Regions from separate parts of the Geodermatophilus sp. URMC 60 genome, predicted to be linked through region 1. Evidence: predicted binding sites of a transcription regulator. Region 1 holds the regulator's gene; each other region holds the start of a gene.
What was found. The regulator LexA, encoded in region 1, represses DNA repair genes until DNA is damaged. The targets are predictions, from matches to a motif close to TCGAACANNTGTTCGA.
Positions count from the first base shown of each region.

Region 2: the regulator LexA is predicted to act here: its motif matches at 2,024-2,039, upstream of ruvC (crossover junction endodeoxyribonuclease RuvC).
Region 3: the regulator LexA is predicted to act here: its motif matches at 4,110-4,125, upstream of dnaB (replicative DNA helicase).

Region 1 covers NZ_CP199958.1:4,798,406-4,803,927, forward strand. The annotation lists gene nrdR (transcriptional regulator NrdR) at 1-70, opposite strand, end outside; gene ACWIX3_RS22590 (hypothetical protein) at 496-1,167, opposite strand; gene ACWIX3_RS22595 (LysM peptidoglycan-binding domain-containing protein) at 1,295-1,966, opposite strand; gene lexA (transcriptional repressor LexA) at 2,242-3,033, shown strand; gene ACWIX3_RS22605 (hypothetical protein) at 3,078-4,031, opposite strand; gene ACWIX3_RS22610 (phosphatase PAP2 family protein) at 4,105-4,836, opposite strand; gene hflX (GTPase HflX) at 4,895-5,522, opposite strand, start outside.
Region 2 covers NZ_CP199958.1:3,044,585-3,050,106, forward strand. The annotation lists gene ACWIX3_RS14495 (heparan-alpha-glucosaminide N-acetyltransferase domain-containing protein) at 1-403, shown strand, start outside; gene pdxT (pyridoxal 5'-phosphate synthase glutaminase subunit PdxT) at 429-1,082, shown strand; gene ACWIX3_RS14505 (YebC/PmpR family DNA-binding transcriptional regulator) at 1,159-1,908, shown strand; gene ruvC (crossover junction endodeoxyribonuclease RuvC) at 2,061-2,627, shown strand; gene ruvA (Holliday junction branch migration protein RuvA) at 2,689-3,327, shown strand; gene ruvB (Holliday junction branch migration DNA helicase RuvB) at 3,380-4,504, shown strand; gene yajC (preprotein translocase subunit YajC) at 4,660-4,995, shown strand; gene secD (protein translocase subunit SecD) at 5,010-5,522, shown strand, end outside.
Region 3 covers NZ_CP199958.1:812,789-818,310, reverse strand. The annotation lists gene ACWIX3_RS03955 (glycosyltransferase family 87 protein) at 1-769, shown strand, start outside; gene ACWIX3_RS03950 (deoxyribonuclease IV) at 879-1,691, opposite strand; gene rpsF (30S ribosomal protein S6) at 2,034-2,321, shown strand; gene ACWIX3_RS03940 (single-stranded DNA-binding protein) at 2,324-2,806, shown strand; gene rpsR (30S ribosomal protein S18) at 2,899-3,135, shown strand; gene rplI (50S ribosomal protein L9) at 3,138-3,593, shown strand; gene dnaB (replicative DNA helicase) at 4,221-5,522, shown strand, end outside.

The DNA.
Region 1 (5,522 bases):
TCGCCCCCTCGTCGGCCTCGCGCGAGTCGATGACGCGGCTGTCCGGGTTGTGGCAGAAGGGGCAGCGCACGGCAGATCCCCTCCCCTCGTGACGCGCTCCGGTGCTCGTCCGCCCGGACGCCACGGCGACTGCGCGAGCGGTCGGAGCGACGGGCCGGGAGGCCGGCTGTGGACCTCCCTGGGGACATCCGGTGGACGTCGTGGGGAGGACCTGAGGACCGGCCTGTGGACGGACTCACAACGGTGCAACTACTAGATGTAGGGGAACCCTAGGTCCGCCTCCACTAGATCTGCAAGCCGGAACGCAAGGCGCGTCGTCCGTCGAGACGACTTCGTGACCACCCGCGCTCAGTCGTCACAGCCGTCCCGGCGACACGCCGGGAACGCGCCGCAGCGGTCGCGCGACACGTCGGTCGGGTGTAGCGGGCAGCCGGCAGCGGCCGGCGCTCCGCAGGAGGACGGGGTGCGCATGTGGAGGCGCAGGGACGACCGGCGTCAGGCGCGGAGTGCCCCACCGGGTCGCGGGAGCCGAGGACGGGCCACGCGGTCGCCGAGGCGCAGCGGGCGGGTCAGGCAGTCGGCCTCGGTGGCACGCGGCATGAGCACCGTCGCGTCACTCGGCTCCGCGTCACTCGGCTCCGCGTCACTCGGCTCCGCGTCCCGCGTCTCCTCCGGCTGCACTGCGCCGTCGGACGCCCGGTGACGCCCGGCGCGGTGCCGGCCGGCGGACGGGCCGTGGACGGCGGGCTGCTCGGCGGTCACGTCGCCACCGTGACGGCGGCGACGGCGTCCGGCGGCCGGAGCCGAGCCGGGGACGACGCCGGCCACCCGCTGCTCACGGGCGGCGGCCTCGCTCAGCGACAGCAGCGGAGCGGCCGAGGCTCCGGGCAGCAGTTTCTCGCCGAGGCCCGCGAAGGGGTCGACGCCGCCGTCGGGGCCCAGCGCCGGCGCCGGCCGGGCCTCGGGCAGGCGCACCTCGGCCAGATCGGTCCAGGTCTCGCGGTCGACGCCGGCCACGGTCACCCGCACCCACATCCGGCACGCGCCCTCACCGTCGTGACGCCACCCCAGCAGCGAGCCCGGCCACCAGGCGCCGTCGACGAACACCTCGCAGTTCTGCGACTGCTGCGTGAAGACGGCGGCCCGGCTGCCTGAGATCGCTGACACGGACCCGACCGTAGATCGATCACCTGCCACCGAGCGTCAGCGACTCGGCACGAGGGGTTGACGAACATCGGCGCCGCCCCTTGTCGCTCCTCGACCGAGCCCTGACCGGACGACCCGGCCGTGCCGGTCAGGGCAGCTCCAGAACCTGACCGGGGACCACGACCGAGCCCTCGAGGTCGTTGAGCTCCTCGATGGCGTCGACCACCGTGCGCACGTCATGGTCGGTGCCGGCGACCTCTCCCGCGATCGACCACACCGTGTCGCCCGGCTCCACGACGACACTCCTCTCGCCGGCCAGCCGCAGCCCGCTGTCGCCTCCGCCGCCGAGGGGCGCGACCACCGAGCCGAGCGCGACGGCGCCGCCGAGCACCAGGGCGAGCACCAGCCGGCGCCCCCGACGGGTCAGGCGCAGCCGGGGGGACGCGGCGCGTCCCGGAGAGGCGCAGCCGCCGCGCACCGCGCGTGCCGGCACCGCCCGCGACGGGGTAGGAGGGCCACTCGGCTCCCGGCGCGCCGGGGCCCGGCCCGCGCCCCGGAGCGGCCCCACCGGCTCCGCGGCCCGCGACTCCGGGCCCGCCGGGCGGTCGGGGACCGGCCGCAGGTGGCCGGCGACGCGGAGTCCGGTCCCGGCCAGGCCCGGCGCGGCCAGCATCCGCGCGGCACGCCCGGACGGGACCGCGGTCCGCGCCGCCCGGTCGGCTCCGGCTCCGCGGCCGCCGTCCGGCGACACGAGCAACGGTCGCCACGGGACCTGCACCGCGGCGTCGAACTCAAGCACGGCCTGCCGCACGCTCGCCATGACCACTCCTCCTCCGTCGACCCGGGCACCGATCGAACGCACGTTCGATCGAACGCATGTCCGATGTCTACCGCATCCCGCCGACGGGGTCGACACGACACCGCACCTCGTTTCGAACACACGTTTGAACTACCGCCGCCGAGGCGCTACCGTCCCGATCAGCACCCGTCCGCCGTCGCCGCGAGGGCGTCGGCGGGGCCGGGGCCGGCCCGTCCGGCTCCCCGGGCGGGCGCAGGACGACGGGGCCGTGGCGGCACGGCCGGCGAGGAGGAGACGTGGCGGGCACCAGGGGGACGTCGGGCAGCGGTGTCCGGGGCAGAGGCGGCTCGTCGCGTCGCGCGTCGGGCAGCCGGACCGCCCCACCGGAGGCGGCCGAGGCGGCATCGGTGCGCACCTTCCCCGACCGGGGCGAGGCCGGCGACGGGCTCACCCAGCGGCAGCGGCGCGTCCTCGAGGTGATCCGCGACTCGATCGAGCGGCGCGGCTACCCGCCCTCGGTGCGTGAGATCGGCGAGGCAGTCGGACTGTCGTCGGCCTCATCGGTGGCCCACCAGCTCAGCGTGCTGCAGAAGAAGGGCTGGCTGCGCCGCGACCCGAACCGCCCGCGCGCGCTCGACGTGCGCCTGCCCGGCGACACCCCGGGCGGCCCAGCGCCCACGGTGGTCGCCCCCGCCGGCGCCGAGGAGACCCCCGTCCCCACCTACGTCCCGCTCGTCGGCCGGATCGCCGCCGGTGGCCCGGTGCTGGCCGAGCAGGCGGTCGAGGACGTCTTCCCGCTCCCCCGCGAGCTGGTGGGCGAGGGCACGCTGTTCATGCTCAAGGTCACCGGTGACTCGATGGTCGAGGCGGCCATCTGCGACGGCGACTGGGTGGTCGTGCGGCAGCAGCCGACCGCGGAGAACGGCGAGATCGTCGCCGCCATGATCGACGGCGAGGCGACGGTGAAGACCTACAAGCGGCGTGACGGGCACGTGTGGTTGCTGCCGCACAACCCCGCGTACGAGCCCATCCCCGGCGACGACGCCACCGTGCTCGGCCGCGTCGTCACGGTGCTTCGCCGGGTCTGACCCGGTCCCGCCGGCGCGGCGACGGTCGCGGGCGGCCGGCCCTCTCAGTCGCGCCGGCGGACGAACACGCCGCCGAGCCACACGATCAGGCCGGCGACGACGGCCGCGGCGACCGCGGCTGCGACCGGCGGCGGCCCGTGCCCGCCCGAGCGCAGTCCGGAGACCGTGCCCTCCGCGGACGTCGTCCCCGGCGGGGGAGCCGCCTCGGCCGGCAGCGGGACCACGGTGACGTCGCTGGGCAGGCCCTCCCCCGCCACGACGAGGCCCGAGGAGTCCCCTGTGAAGCTGATCGCCTCGCCCTGGGCCGCCTCGGGCAGCGCGACCCGGCGCGGCTCCCCCGCCAGCGCACCCACCACGTCGGAGCCGGTCAGCGACCAGACGTAGGCGTCGGTGTAGGTCCGCAGCGCGATCCACCGCTCGTCGGGCGAGACCGCGCCGCCGGTGACCATGAGCTGTCCAGCGCGACCGACCGGGCCACCCGGCGTCCCGGTGAGCACGAAGTCCACGCCGCCGACCTGGGTGAGGCCGACGGTGCCGTCCTCCACGAGGGCCGACACCGGCCGGTACACCGCGCTGGCGCCGAGCACCTCCTTGGTCACCAGGTAGGGCGTCCCGTCGGGCGCGAGCAGCAGTGCCTCGACGTCCCGTGGACCGTCGGGGTAGGCGAGCCGGTAGACGGAACTGCTGCTGTCGGCGTGCAGGGCCAGCAGCGCCACCGTCGTCCGGGTCCCGTTGTTGTCGCCGGTGTCCGCGAGCCACACCGTTCCGTCGACGGCCAGCGCCAGGTCCTCCGGGTCGTAGGGGTCCACCGGCGCGGAGTGCACGGTGACCACGGCACACGTCGCGTCGAGCACGTAGACCTCGAGCGAGTCGCCGCCGTCGTTGTGCGCCAGCATCCGGTCGCCCACCTCGACCAGCCCGGAGACCTCGGGCAGACGGGGGTCGGTCAGCTGGCAGCGCGTTCCCGGTGCTGCCGGGTCGGCCGGCTGTGCGGACACCGGCAGGGCGGAGCCGAGGACGAGCGTCAGCGCGAGACCGGTCCCGGCCGTCAGACGTCGCCCTCCGACCCCGCTACGCGGAGGACCGGCCAGCTCGGGCACCGACCCAGCGTGACACCACGACCGCGTCCAGTAGGTGAACCACGCCCAGCAGCAGGAGGCCGACGGCCGCCCCGACCACGGCGTCGGTGACCCAGTGGAAGTCCAGGGACACCATGGCCACCCCGGTGGCCACCGGGCCGGCGACGCTCAACGCCCGGGCCGTCTGCTGCGCCCATGCCGCGAGGCGGTACTCGACCACCTGCCAGCGTGCCACTCCCCACATGAGCACCGCGTTGGCGACGTGCCCCGAGGGGTAGGACGCACCGTCCCGGTGGAAGAACGACCCGGGGTAGGCCGGCGCCGTCCGGCCCGTGCCGTACTTGAACGAGTAGACGACGAGGGTCAGCAGGACCAGCGCGAGCAGCACCCGCAGCAGCGGCACCACCGTGCGGAACCGCCACCCGAGGTAGCCGACGAGCCCGGCCAGGACGATGAGGATGAAGCCGCGCCCACCCAGTTGGGTCACCGCCCACACCGGCCAGTAGGCGGCGGAGTCCTTGAGGTCCCAGGCGCTGACCACCTCGGAGACCCTCAGGTCCATCCGCTCGAGCACGCCCCGGCCGAGCAGGTCGACGGTCACCGCGACCGTGACCACGAAGGCGACCACCAGGAGCCACCGCGGCGGGCGGCCGACGGGGACGCCGGTGTCGGCGGCGTCGAGCGGGGTCGCCCCCGGACGCCGCCGCACCGCGCCGCTGGTCACGCCGGCCACGGTACCGGGCCGTGACCTGATCGTGACCTCGCTCGATCGAGCGAGCGTGTCAGCTGACGGGCGCCGCGAACCCCTCGAGGGCGGCGGCGAGGGCGCCGTCCACCCGAGCGCTGAGCCGGGTACCCCCGGCCTCGTGGGTCTCCTTCAGCACCTCGCCGTCCCGGTGCACCCGGGCCACCAGGTCGCCGCGGTCGTAGGGCACCAGCACGTCGACCTCGACCTCGGGGTGCGGCAGCCGGGCGGCCAGGATCTCTCGCAGCTGCTCGATGCCTGCACCCGTGCGGGCCGAGACCCACAGCGCACCCGGCAGGGCACGGCGCAGGGTGAGGACGTCCTCTTCGGTCATCGCGTCCACCTTGTTGACGACGATGAGCTCCGGGACGGCCGCGGCGTCGATCTCACCGAGGACGACGCGCACCGCCTCGATCTGCCCCAGCGGGTCGGGGTCGGAGCCGTCGACGACGTGCAGCAGCAGGTCGGCGGCGGCCACCTCCTCCAGCGTGGAGCGGAACGCGTCGACCAGCTGGTGCGGCAGGTGTCGCACGAAGCCGACGGTGTCGGTGAGCGTGTACTCGCGGCCGTCCGGGGACTGCGCCCGGCGCACCGTCGGGTCCAGGGTCGCGAACAGCGCGTTCTCGACCAGCACGCCGGCACCGGTGAGCCGGTTGAGCAGGCTC
Region 2 (5,522 bases), 1.8 Mb from region 1:
GCCGGGGCAGGACCTGGCCGGGATCGAGGCCGGCTTCGGCTCCTCCGGCGAGTGGGACCCGGCCTGGTTCGCCGGCGCCGAGCCGCACAGCTCGACGCCGTTCGAGGTGCTGGGCTCCGGCGGGGTCGCGGTCGCCGTCATCGGGGTGTGCCTCGTGGTCGCCGACCTGCTGCCGCGGCCGACGTACCCGCTCGCGTCCGTGGGCGCGCTGGCGCTGTCGGTCTACACCGCGCAGATCGTCGCCATCCGGGTGCTCGAGGTCGACAACTCCGACGACTGGGGCAGCTGGGTGCGTTTCACCCTCACCGCCCTGGTGCTGGCGTCGGTGTGGCGGTGGCGGCTGGGTCGCGGTCCGCTGGAGCGGCTGCTGACCTGGAGCTCGCGGCGGGCGGCCGGGCCCTGAGCCGGGGTACGTAGCCTGGTCCCCCGTGTCCGGGAACCCTGTCGTCGGTGTGCTGGCCCTGCAGGGCGACGTCCGCGAGCACCTCGCGACGCTGCCGGAGCTGGGTGCCGAGGCGGTGACCGTCCGGCGTCCCGAGGAGCTCGCCGCGGTGGACGCACTCGTCGTCCCTGGCGGGGAGTCGACGACCATGGCCAAGCTGACCGCGCGGTTCGGCCTGCTCGAGCCGCTGCGCGCGGCGGTGGCCGGCGGGCTGCCGGTCTACGGCTCCTGCGCCGGGATGATCATGCTGGCCGACCGGCTGCTGGACGCCCCACCGGACCAGGTCACCGTCGGCGGGCTGGACGTCACGGTGCGGCGCAACGCCTTCGGTCGGCAGGTGGACTCCTTCGAGTCGCAGGTCTCGATCGACGGCGTGGCCGGGGGCCCGGTGCACGCGGTCTTCATCCGGGCGCCGTGGGTGGAGCAGGCGGGGGAGGGCGTGCAGGTCCTCGGCCGGGTCGAGGGGGGAGCCGCCGACGGTAGGATCGTCGCGGTCCGCCAGGGGAACCTGGTGGCCACCAGCTTCCACCCCGAACTGACCGGGGATCGCCGGGTGCACGCGCTGTTCGTGGAGATCGTGCGCGGTCACCTGGCCGAGCAGGCCGGCGCCGCAGCCGGGAACGAGAGGGGCACTTCGTGAGCGAGCTTGCGAGCTCAGCGGCGAGCACAGCAGCGGGGCCGCGAACGCGGCCGACGAGCGCCAGCGAGGAGGACTCGTGAGCGGCCATTCCAAGTGGGCGACGACCAAGCACAAGAAGGCCGGGATCGACGCGAAGCGCGGCAAGCTCTTCGCCAAGCTGATCAAGAACGTCGAGGTCGCGGCTCGCACCGGCGGCGGTGACCCGGCGGGCAACCCGACGCTGTTCGACGCCATCCAGAAGGCGAAGAAGAGCTCGGTGCCCAACGACAACATCGACCGCGCGGTCAAGCGGGGCGCCGGTCTCGAGGCCGGTGGCGTGGACTACCAGACGATCACCTACGAGGGTTACGCGGCCGGCGGCGTCGCCGTCCTCATCGAGTGCCTGACCGACAACAAGAACCGGTCGGCCATGGAGGTCCGCACGGCGATGACCCGCAACGGCGGGTCGATGGCCGACCCCGGCTCGGTTTCCTACCTGTTCTCCCGCAAGGGCGTCATTGTGGTGCCGAAGTCCGACGCGGTCGACGAGGACACCGTGCTCATGGCGGTGCTGGACGCCGGCGCCGAGGAGGTGCGCGACCAGGGCGACAGCTTCGAGGTCGTGTGCGAGCCGACCGACCTGGTCGCGGTGCGCACCGCCCTGCAGGACGCCGGCATCGACTACGACTCGGCCGACGCCGGCTTCGTGCCCAGCGTCTCGGTCGAGCTCGACGAGGAGGCCGCGGGCAAGGTGTTCCGGCTCATCGACGCGCTCGAGGACTGCGACGACGTGCAGAACGTCTACGCCAACTACGACGTCTCCAACGAGGTGCTCGAGAAGATCTAGGACCCCTCGCCCCACCACTCGCAGGCTCGCGGCGGCTCCTGCAGGGCGGCCGTCCAGCACCTCACCCGGCGCGGGCGTGTCGCGCCGTCCCGTCGCACCGGGCGGCTACCGTGGGTCGAACACCAGTTCGGCTGACGGCAGGAGGCGCCTCCATGCGGGTGCTGGGCATCGACCCGGGCCTCACCCGGTGCGGGTGGGGGGTGGTCGACGGGCGTCCCGGCGCACGGCCGACGGCCGTCGGCGTGGGGGTCGTGCGCACCGCCGCGGAGCTCGACCTGGAGCTGCGGCTGCTCGAGCTGCACACCGCCGTCACGGCGCTGCTGCGGGAGCACCGCCCCGACGTCGTCGCGATCGAGCGGGTCTTCACCCAGAACAACAAGGGCACCGCCACGGGGACGGCGCAGGCGGCGGGCGTGGCCGCGCTCGCCGCGGCGCAGGCCGACCGGCCGGTCGCGTGGCACACGCCCAGCGAGGTCAAGGCGGCCATCTCCGGCAGCGGCCGCGCGGACAAGGAGCAGGTCACCCTCATGGTCACCCGGGTGCTGGGGCTGGCTACGGCCCCCAAGCCGGCCGACGCCGCCGACGCGCTGGCGCTGGCGGTCTGCCACGCGTGGCGCGGCCCGGCGCAGCAGCGGCTCAAGGTGGCCGCGCTGGCCGGCGGCATCGGCGCGCCGGTGGTGCAGCGCACCCTGCCGCGCTGGCAGGGGGTGTCCCGGTGATCGCACTGCTGACCGGCGTGCCCCCGCGTGGCTGCGCGTCGATCCCGACGGGGGAGCGACGGTGATCGCGAGCGTGAACGGCCGGGTGGCCGCCGTGTCGCCGGACGGCGCGGTCGTCGAGGTCGGCGGCGTGGGCCTGGCGGTGCAGTGCACGCCGGGCACCATCGCCCGGCTGCAGGTGGGGGAGAGCGCCCGGCTGGCGACCAGCCTGGTGGTGCGCGAGGACTCGCTGACCCTCTACGGCTTCGCCGACGACGACGAGCGCCAGCTGTTCGAGCTGCTGCAGACGGCCAACGGCGTGGGCCCGCGCCTGGCGCAGGCCGTGCTCGCCATCCACCCACCGCGCGAAGTGCGCCGGGCGGTGTCGATGGCCGACGTCAAGGCGCTCATGCAGGTCCCCGGCATCGGCAAGAAGGGCGCCGAGCGGCTGATCCTCGAGCTGCGCGACCGTCTCGGCGTCACCTCGACCGACACCCAGCTCGACGGTGCCGCCCCCACGGGCCTGCCCGCGGTCACCCCCGTCGCCCCGTGGCGCGACCAGCTGGCCTCGGCCCTGGTCGGCCTGGGCTGGACGGGCAAGGAGGCCGACTCGGCGATCGCCCAGCTCGCCCCGATGGCCGACGAGCAGGTCACCGCGACCGGTTCGGTCGAGGTCGCCGTCCTGCTGCGCCAGGCGCTGCGCCTGCTGGGCCGGTCGTGAGCGGCCCGGTGACCGTGCCGGCTCCGCCGGCCGGTAGCGAGCAGGTGACACGGTGAGCGGCCCGTTCGACCGCGGGCTGTCCGCCGAGCCGGCCGACGGCCTCGCCCAGGACTTCCCGGTGTCGGCCGGAGCCGGTGACGAGGAGCGGGTCGTCGAGTCGGCGCTGCGCCCGCACTCGCTCGGCGACTTCATCGGCCAGCCCAAGGTGGCCCGCCAGCTGGAGCTGGTCCTCGAGGGCGCCAAGCGGCGCGGCCGCCCGCCGGACCACGTGCTGCTCTCTGGTCCGCCCGGCCTGGGCAAGACCAGCCTCGCGCTGATCATCGGCTCCGAGCTGGGGACGTCGGTGAAGATTACCAGCGGCCCGGCGATCGAGCGCTCCGGCGACCTGGCCGCGATGCTGTCCAACCTCGCGCCCGGCGACGTGCTCTTCATCGACGAGATCCACCGGATCGCGCGGCCGGCCGAGGAGCTCCTCTACATGGCGATGGAGGACTTCCGGGTCGACGTCGTCGTCGGCAAGGGGCCGGGCGCGACCGCCATCCCGCTGGAGATCAACCCGTTCACCCTGGTCGGGGCGACGACCCGGGCCGGCCTGCTCACCGGGCCGCTGCGCGACCGGTTCGGCTTCGTCGGCCAGATGGAGTTCTACGAGCCGGCCGAGCTGCAGCTGGTGCTGGCCCGCAGCGCCGCGCTGCTGGGCGTCGAGCTCACCGAGGACGGCTCGGCCGAGATCGCCGGGCGGTCCCGGGGTACCCCGCGCATCGCCAACCGGCTGCTGCGCCGGGTCCGCGACTACGCCGAGGTCCGCGCCGACGGGCGGGTGACCCGCGCGGTCGCCGAGGCCGCCCTCGCGCTCTACGACGTCGACCACCTCGGCCTCGACCGGCTCGACCGTGCCGTCCTGGAGGCGCTGGTCATGCGCTTCGGCGGCGGCCCGGTCGGCGTCGCCACGCTCGCCGTGGCCGTGGGGGAGGAGCCGCACACCGTGGAGGAGGTGTGCGAGCCGTTCCTCGTCCGCGCCGGCCTCCTCGCTCGCACGCCGCGCGGCCGGGTGGCCACCGAGGCGGCCTGGCAGCACCTCGGTCAGCCGGTGCCGCGGGGCGGCGTCCCCCTCGGCCGGGTCACAGCCGACCCACCGGCCCCGGGGTCGTCGTCAGAGACCCTGTTCGACGCCTAGACTGCGGAGCGCTGGCGCGCAACTCGTCCGGCGTCGCCCGCGCGCGTCCCGCACGGTCGCCCGGATGCCCGCGCCGCAGTCGACGCACCCGAGCGGCCCCGTCCCGGGCCGCACCCACCGCGGCCGGTACGCCGCGGTAGAGAGGCACATCTGTCGTGGAGTTGTTCCCGCTCGTCATCCTCGTGCTGGCCTTCGTGCTGCTCATCGTCGTGCCGGCGCGACAGCGCAAGAAGATCCAGGAGCAGCAGCGGGCACTGCAGGAGTCCCTGACCCCGGGCACCCCGGTCATGACGACGGCCGGTCTGCACGGCACCGTCGCCGCCCTCGGTGAGGGCACCGTCGACCTGGAGATCGCCCCGGGCGTGGTCGTCACCTTCGCCCGGCAGGCGGTCCTCGAGGTCCGCAAGCCCGCGGTGGCCGGCCCGGCGGTCGACGGCACGGTCCTCCCCGGGGACGACGCGGACGGCGGCCCGGCCGACCGCACCCGCTGACCCGGAGCCGCACCGTGGCCCGACACGCACTGCCCGCACGCCGGTACTTCGGCGCCTTCCTGCTCGTGGTCGCCGTCCTGTACGGCCTCGTCTTCCTCACCGGTGACACCCGCACCCCGCAGCTCGGCCTCGACCTGCGCGGCGGGACGACGGTGACCCTCACCGCTGCCACGCCCGACGGCCAGGCCCCGGACCCGACCGAGCTGGAGCTGGCCCGCCAGATCATCGAGCAGCGGGTGAACGGCCTCGGCGTCGCGGAGGCCGAGGTCGTCACCGAGGGCGACTCGAACATCGTCATCTCCGTCCCCGGGGACGACGGCGAGCAGGCGCGTGAGCTGGGCCAGACCGCACAACTGCGCTTCCGTCCGGTCGTCCAGGGCCCCGAGCCGGCCGCCCCGGCCGCCGAGGAGACCCCCGCTGCCGGGGAGTCCGCGGCACCGGGTGACCCGGCCGCGCCCACTGACGCCGCCGCGCCCAGCGACCCGGCCGCGCCGTCCGACGCCGCCACGCCCACTGACGCCGCCACG
Region 3 (5,522 bases), 1.3 Mb from region 1:
GCTGTTCCTGCTGTGCCTGCGCGCCGGCCTGCTGGGGGTGTGGCTGCGGGCGGCGCTGGCCGCGGCCGGCGCCTGGCTCGCCGTGAACCTGCCGGTGGCCCTGCTGGCGCCGGAGAACTGGGGCTGGTTCTTCGCCTTCAGCCGGCAGCGCCCCGCCAACCCCGAATCGATCTGGAACATCCTGCTGACGCTCACCGACAACCGGGTGCTCGACGGGCCGCTCGCCGAGGGCGAGACGCCGTCGGTGCTCAACGCCGTCGTGGCCGTGCTGCTGCTCGCGCTGGCCGCCTGGGTCGCCTGGCTGGTGCTCACCGCCCCCGTGCGGCCGCGGGTGGCACAGGTGGCCTTCCTGCTGGTGGCCGGCTTCCTGCTGCTCAACAAGGTCTACAGCCCGCAGTACGCGCTGTGGCTGCTGCCGCTGGCGGTCCTGGCCCGGCCGCGGTGGCGCTCGCTGCTGGTCTGGCAGGTCAGCGAGGCCCTGGTGTGGGTCCTGACGATGCTCTACTACCTCGGCACCGAGAACCGTGGCGTCGAGGTGGAGTGGTTCTTCCTCGCCGTCCTGGTCCGCGACGCCGTCCTGGTGGCGCTCATGGTCCTCGTCGCCCGTGAGGTGCGCCGGCCCGACGACGACGTCGTCCGCGCCAGCTGGCCCGGCGTCGACGATCCCGCCGGAGGCCCGCTGGACCACGCTGAGGACACCGTGGCCCTCCGTCACCGGGAACGGGTCCTGCCGCGAGGAGTGGGGCCCGGGGGGTCCCGCGAGGAGTGACGCAGCGGCTCAGCCCACCCCGGGGACGGCACCTGGCCGCGGTGCGGCGCTGAGCGTCGCGGTGTCACAGCTCCACGTGTCACAGCTCCACGTGGAACACGGACCTCGGTCAGGCCAGGGCGGACCGCAGCAGGGTGATCTCCTCGGCGTGGGAGGCGGCGTCGCCGGGGGTCTCCAGGACGACGGGGCAGTCGGCCGTCCGGGCCACCTCGACCAGCAGCTCGGTCGGGATCTCGCCGTCGGTCAGCGGGGCGTGCCGGTCGCGGCTGGAGCCCTGCGGGTCGCGGCTGTTGTTGAGGTGCACCAGGTCGACGCGGCCGGTGATCGCACGGACGTCGTCCACCGCGGTCGCCAGGTCCCACCCGGCGGCCCACGCGTGGCAGGTGTCGAGCACGAAGCCGGCGCCGAACTCGCCGACCGCGTCCCACAGCCGGGCGAGGGCGTCGAGGTCCCGGGCCATGGCGTTGCCCCCGCCGGCGGTGTTCTCGATGAGCAGCGGGACGGGGAACCCGCCCTCCTCCGCCTGCCGCGAGAACGTCTTGCGCCAGTTGTCGACGCCGGCCGCCGGGTCGTCCTTGGCCAGCACGTGCCCGCCGTGCACCACCATGCCCATCGCACCGACCGCGGCGGCGGCCTTCGCGTGCGCGGCCAGCAACTTGCGGCTCGGGATGCGGATGCGGTTGTTCGTCGTCGCCACGTTCAGCACGTACGGCGCGTGGACGACGACCGTGACGTCGCTGGCCAGCAGGTCGGCGGCGTCCGGACGGGGCTTCGGCGCCGTCCAGCCCTGCGGGTCGGCGAGGAAGACCTGCACCCCGTCGGCGTCCATCTCCGCCGCGCGGGCGAGCGGGCCGCCGGCGTCGAGCTCGTTGTCCTCGGTCAGGCCGGGTCCGACGTGTACGCCGATCGGGTGAACTGGCACCCCGCGACCCTAGTTCGACCGCGCTGCCGCCTCACCCGCGTCGCCGCCGACGGCATCCGGGACGGGCTTTGCCGCTGGCCGCGCCGCTGGCGGGGTCGCGCCGGCCTCCCCCACCGCGGCGCCGGTGCCACCCACCCCGCCGGCCGCTGACCCGTACACCTCCACCGGCCCGCGCCGCCGTCGTCCCGCTGGGGACGGCGGCGGCGCTCGCCGTCCGCGCTGGTACCCTCGACGGAGCGCGTTCCACCGGTGGTCGTCACCGGGCGGGGCGCGCGACGCGTGTACGACCCTCCTGCTGCAGACCGACTGCAGCCGCCCAGACCAGAGGAGGTGGGGTTCTCCGTGCGTCACTACGAACTGATGGTCATCCTCGACCCCGACCTGGAGGAGCGCACGATCGCTCCCTCCCTCGACCGGTTCCTCACCGTCGTCACCAACTCCGGTGGCACCGTGAAGACCGAGATCTGGGGCCGCCGCCGGCTGGCCTACGAGATCAAGAAGCAGGTCGAGGGCATCTACGCCATCGTCGACATCCAGGCCACGCCCGCCGCGGTGGCCGAGCTCGACCGACAGCTGAACCTCAACGAGTCGGTCCTGCGCACGAAGCTGATGCGGCCCGAGGTCCACTGACCATGGCCGGCGAGACCGTCATCACCGTCATCGGCAACCTGACGTCGGACCCGGAGCTGCGCTTCACGCCGTCCGGCGCCGCGGTCGCCAACTTCACCGTCGCCTCGACCCCGCGGACCTTCGACCGCCAGTCGCAGGAGTGGAAGGACGGCGAGGCGCTCTTCCTGCGCTGCAACGTCTGGCGTCAGGCGGCGGAGAACGTCGCCGAGTCGCTGACCCGCGGGTCGCGGGTGATCGTCTCCGGCCGGCTCAAGCAGCGGTCGTTCGAGACGAAGGAAGGCGAGAAGCGCACCGTCGTCGAGCTCGAGGTCGACGAGATCGGCCCGTCGCTCCGCTACGCCACCGCGAAGGTCACGAAGGCCTCGCGCGGTGAGGGTGGCGGTGGCGGGTTCGGCGGCGGTGGCGGTGGCGGCTTCGGCGGTGGCGGCGGGTCCAGCGACCCGTGGTCGACCCCGGCCCCGCCGTCCGACGAGCCGCCCTTCTGAAGAAGGACCCCCTCGCCCCCCACGCCTCGCTCCGCTCGGTGCGGACCCCTGCGAGGGGGCCGTTCCATTCCGTCACTCTCTGGAGAACCCCGGTGGCCAAGCCCCCCGTTCGCAAGCCCAAGAAGAAGGTCTGCCAGTTCTGCAAGGACAAGGCGACCTACATCGACTACAAGGACACGACCCTGCTGCGGAAGTTCATCTCCGACCGCGGCAAGATCCGTGCCCGCCGCGTGAGCGGCAACTGCAGCCAGCACCAGCGGGACGTCGCCACGGCCGTCAAGAACAGCCGTGAGATGGCCCTGCTGCCCTACACCTCGACGGCGCGCTGACCATGAGCACCCAGAAGCTGATCCTGACGCAGGAGGTCACCGGTCTCGGGTCCTCCGGTGACACGGTGGAGGTCAAGGGCGGCTACGCCCGCAACTACCTCCTGCCCCGCGGCCTGGCCATCGTCGCCACCCGCGGTGCCGAGAAGCAGGTGGAGTCGCTGCGCCGGGCGCGTGCCGCCCGCGAGGTGCGGTCGCTCGAGGAGGCGCAGGCCGTGGCCGGGCGCCTGTCGGGCCTGACCGTCCGGGTGCCGGCGCGTGCCGGTGAGGGTGGCCGGCTGTTCGGCCGCATCACCACCGCCGACGTCGTCAACGCCGTGACCGCCGCCGGCGGTCCCGAGCTCGACCGGCGCCGGGTGGAGCTGCCCAGCAGTGTCAAGACCACCGGCCAGCACAAGGTGACCGTTCGGGTGCACCCCGAGGTCACCTCTCAGCTGACCATCGAGGTCGTTCCCGGCTGAGCAGGACCCTCCCGCCCCACCCCTCGCGAGCTCGGGGCGGGGCCGGTGGGGGAACTGCGCCCGCGAGGGGCGTCGGACTCCGGTCCGGCGCCCCTCGCGGCGTCTCGGGTCCCTCCTGTGACCGCTCCGCCGGGGCGTCGGTGCGGGCGTCCTCGGAACGTCTCCGTGACCGGTCGCCGACGGCCGGTGCCTGCGCGTCGTCCTGTGGATGTGTGACCGCTGGGGCGGCTGCGGCGGACCCGTCGACACGCCGGGGGCGACATCCGGATTTCTCGCAAATTTCTCCCGTCCACACCCGGTGAGTTGTTCCCGCGCAGGTCAGCGGCGGGATACGGGGGACGGCGTCACGGCGTCCCCCGCTGTCTCCACATGTCGACACGACTGTGTCCACCGACTTGTCCACAAGTTGTGCAGAAGCGCGTGCACACCGGTGTTGGACTGGTCCGTCCGTACTTCCTAACGTCCTCCTCGGCTCCCGTCGGTGCGGATCTGTCGGTCCCCCGCGGTAGCAACGACCCGAACACACGTTCGAGTCAGGTGTGCAGCGTTCTGGTGCTTCCCCCACCAGGCCCCGGCTTCGTGCCGGGGCCTGTGCGCGGGTGCGCCGGGAGTGGATGGAGGAACCCCGTGGCGGTGGCCGACGACTTCGAGCGCCCGTCCCCGACGGCTCCGGCGTACGACCGGCAGCCACCGCAGGACGTCGCAGCGGAGCAGTCGGTGCTCGGCGGCATGCTGCTGAGCAAGGACGCGATCGCCGACGTCGTCGAGGTGCTGCACGGCAACGACTTCTACCGGCCGGCACACCAGGTGATCTACGACTGCATCCTCGACCTGTACGGGCGGGGCGAGCCGGCCGACGCGATCACCGTCGCCGCCGAGCTCAACCGCACCGACCAGCTGTCGAAGATGGGTGGCGCCGTCTACCTGCACACCCTGATCCAGTCGACGCCGACCGCCGCCAACGCCGGCTACTACGCCGCGATCGTCGCCGAGCAGGCGGTGCTGCGGCGGCTGGTCGAGGCCGGCACCCGGGTCGTCCAGCTGGGGTACGGCGCGGCGGGCGGCAAGGGCGACGTCGACGACATCGTCGACCGCGCCCAGCAGGAGATCTACGACGTCACCGAGAAGCGCATGAGCGAGGACTACTCGCGCCTCGAGGACGTCCTGCAGCCCACGATGGACGAGCTGGACGCCATCGCCTCCCGCGGTGGCACCGCCCGCGGCGTGCCCACCGGTATCCGCGACCTCGACGAGCTCACCAACGGCCTGCAGGCCGGTCAGATGGTCGTCATCGCCGCCCGACCCGGTGTGGGCAAGGCCCTGGCCCTCGACACCCCGATCGCCACGCCGACCGGGTGGACGACGATGGGCGAGGTCGCCGTCGGTGACCAGGTGATGGGGTCCGACGGCCGACCGACGACCGTCGTGGCCGCCACCCAGGTGATGACCGGCCGCCCCTGCTACGAGGTGCGCTTCTCCGACGGCTCGGTGGTCGTGGCCGACGCCCAGCACCAGTGGCTCACCGACACCCGTGCCAGCCGGCAGTCCGCACAGGCGGCGGCTGCCCGCTGCAACGGCCACCGCAACCGGCGCACGTTCGCCGAGGTCCGGACGACGGAGGAGATCGCCCGCACCGTCCGCTGTGCGACCGAGGACGCCCGGCTCAACCACTCGGTGACCAATGCGGCGGCGCTCCAACTCCCGGAGGCCGACCTCCCCCTCCCGCCGTACGCGCTGGGCGTGTGGCTGGGCGCCGGCACGTCCCGGGCCGCCCACTTCACCAGCGACGACCCCGAGATCGCCGTGTACATCGAGGCGGACGGTCTCATCGTGGAGCCGACGGGCGTCGACAGGCGGTACTCGCTGCGGCTCCCGGCACGGCCGGCCGTCGCCTCCCGGCCGTGCCCGATGTGTGGCGAGCTCTTCATG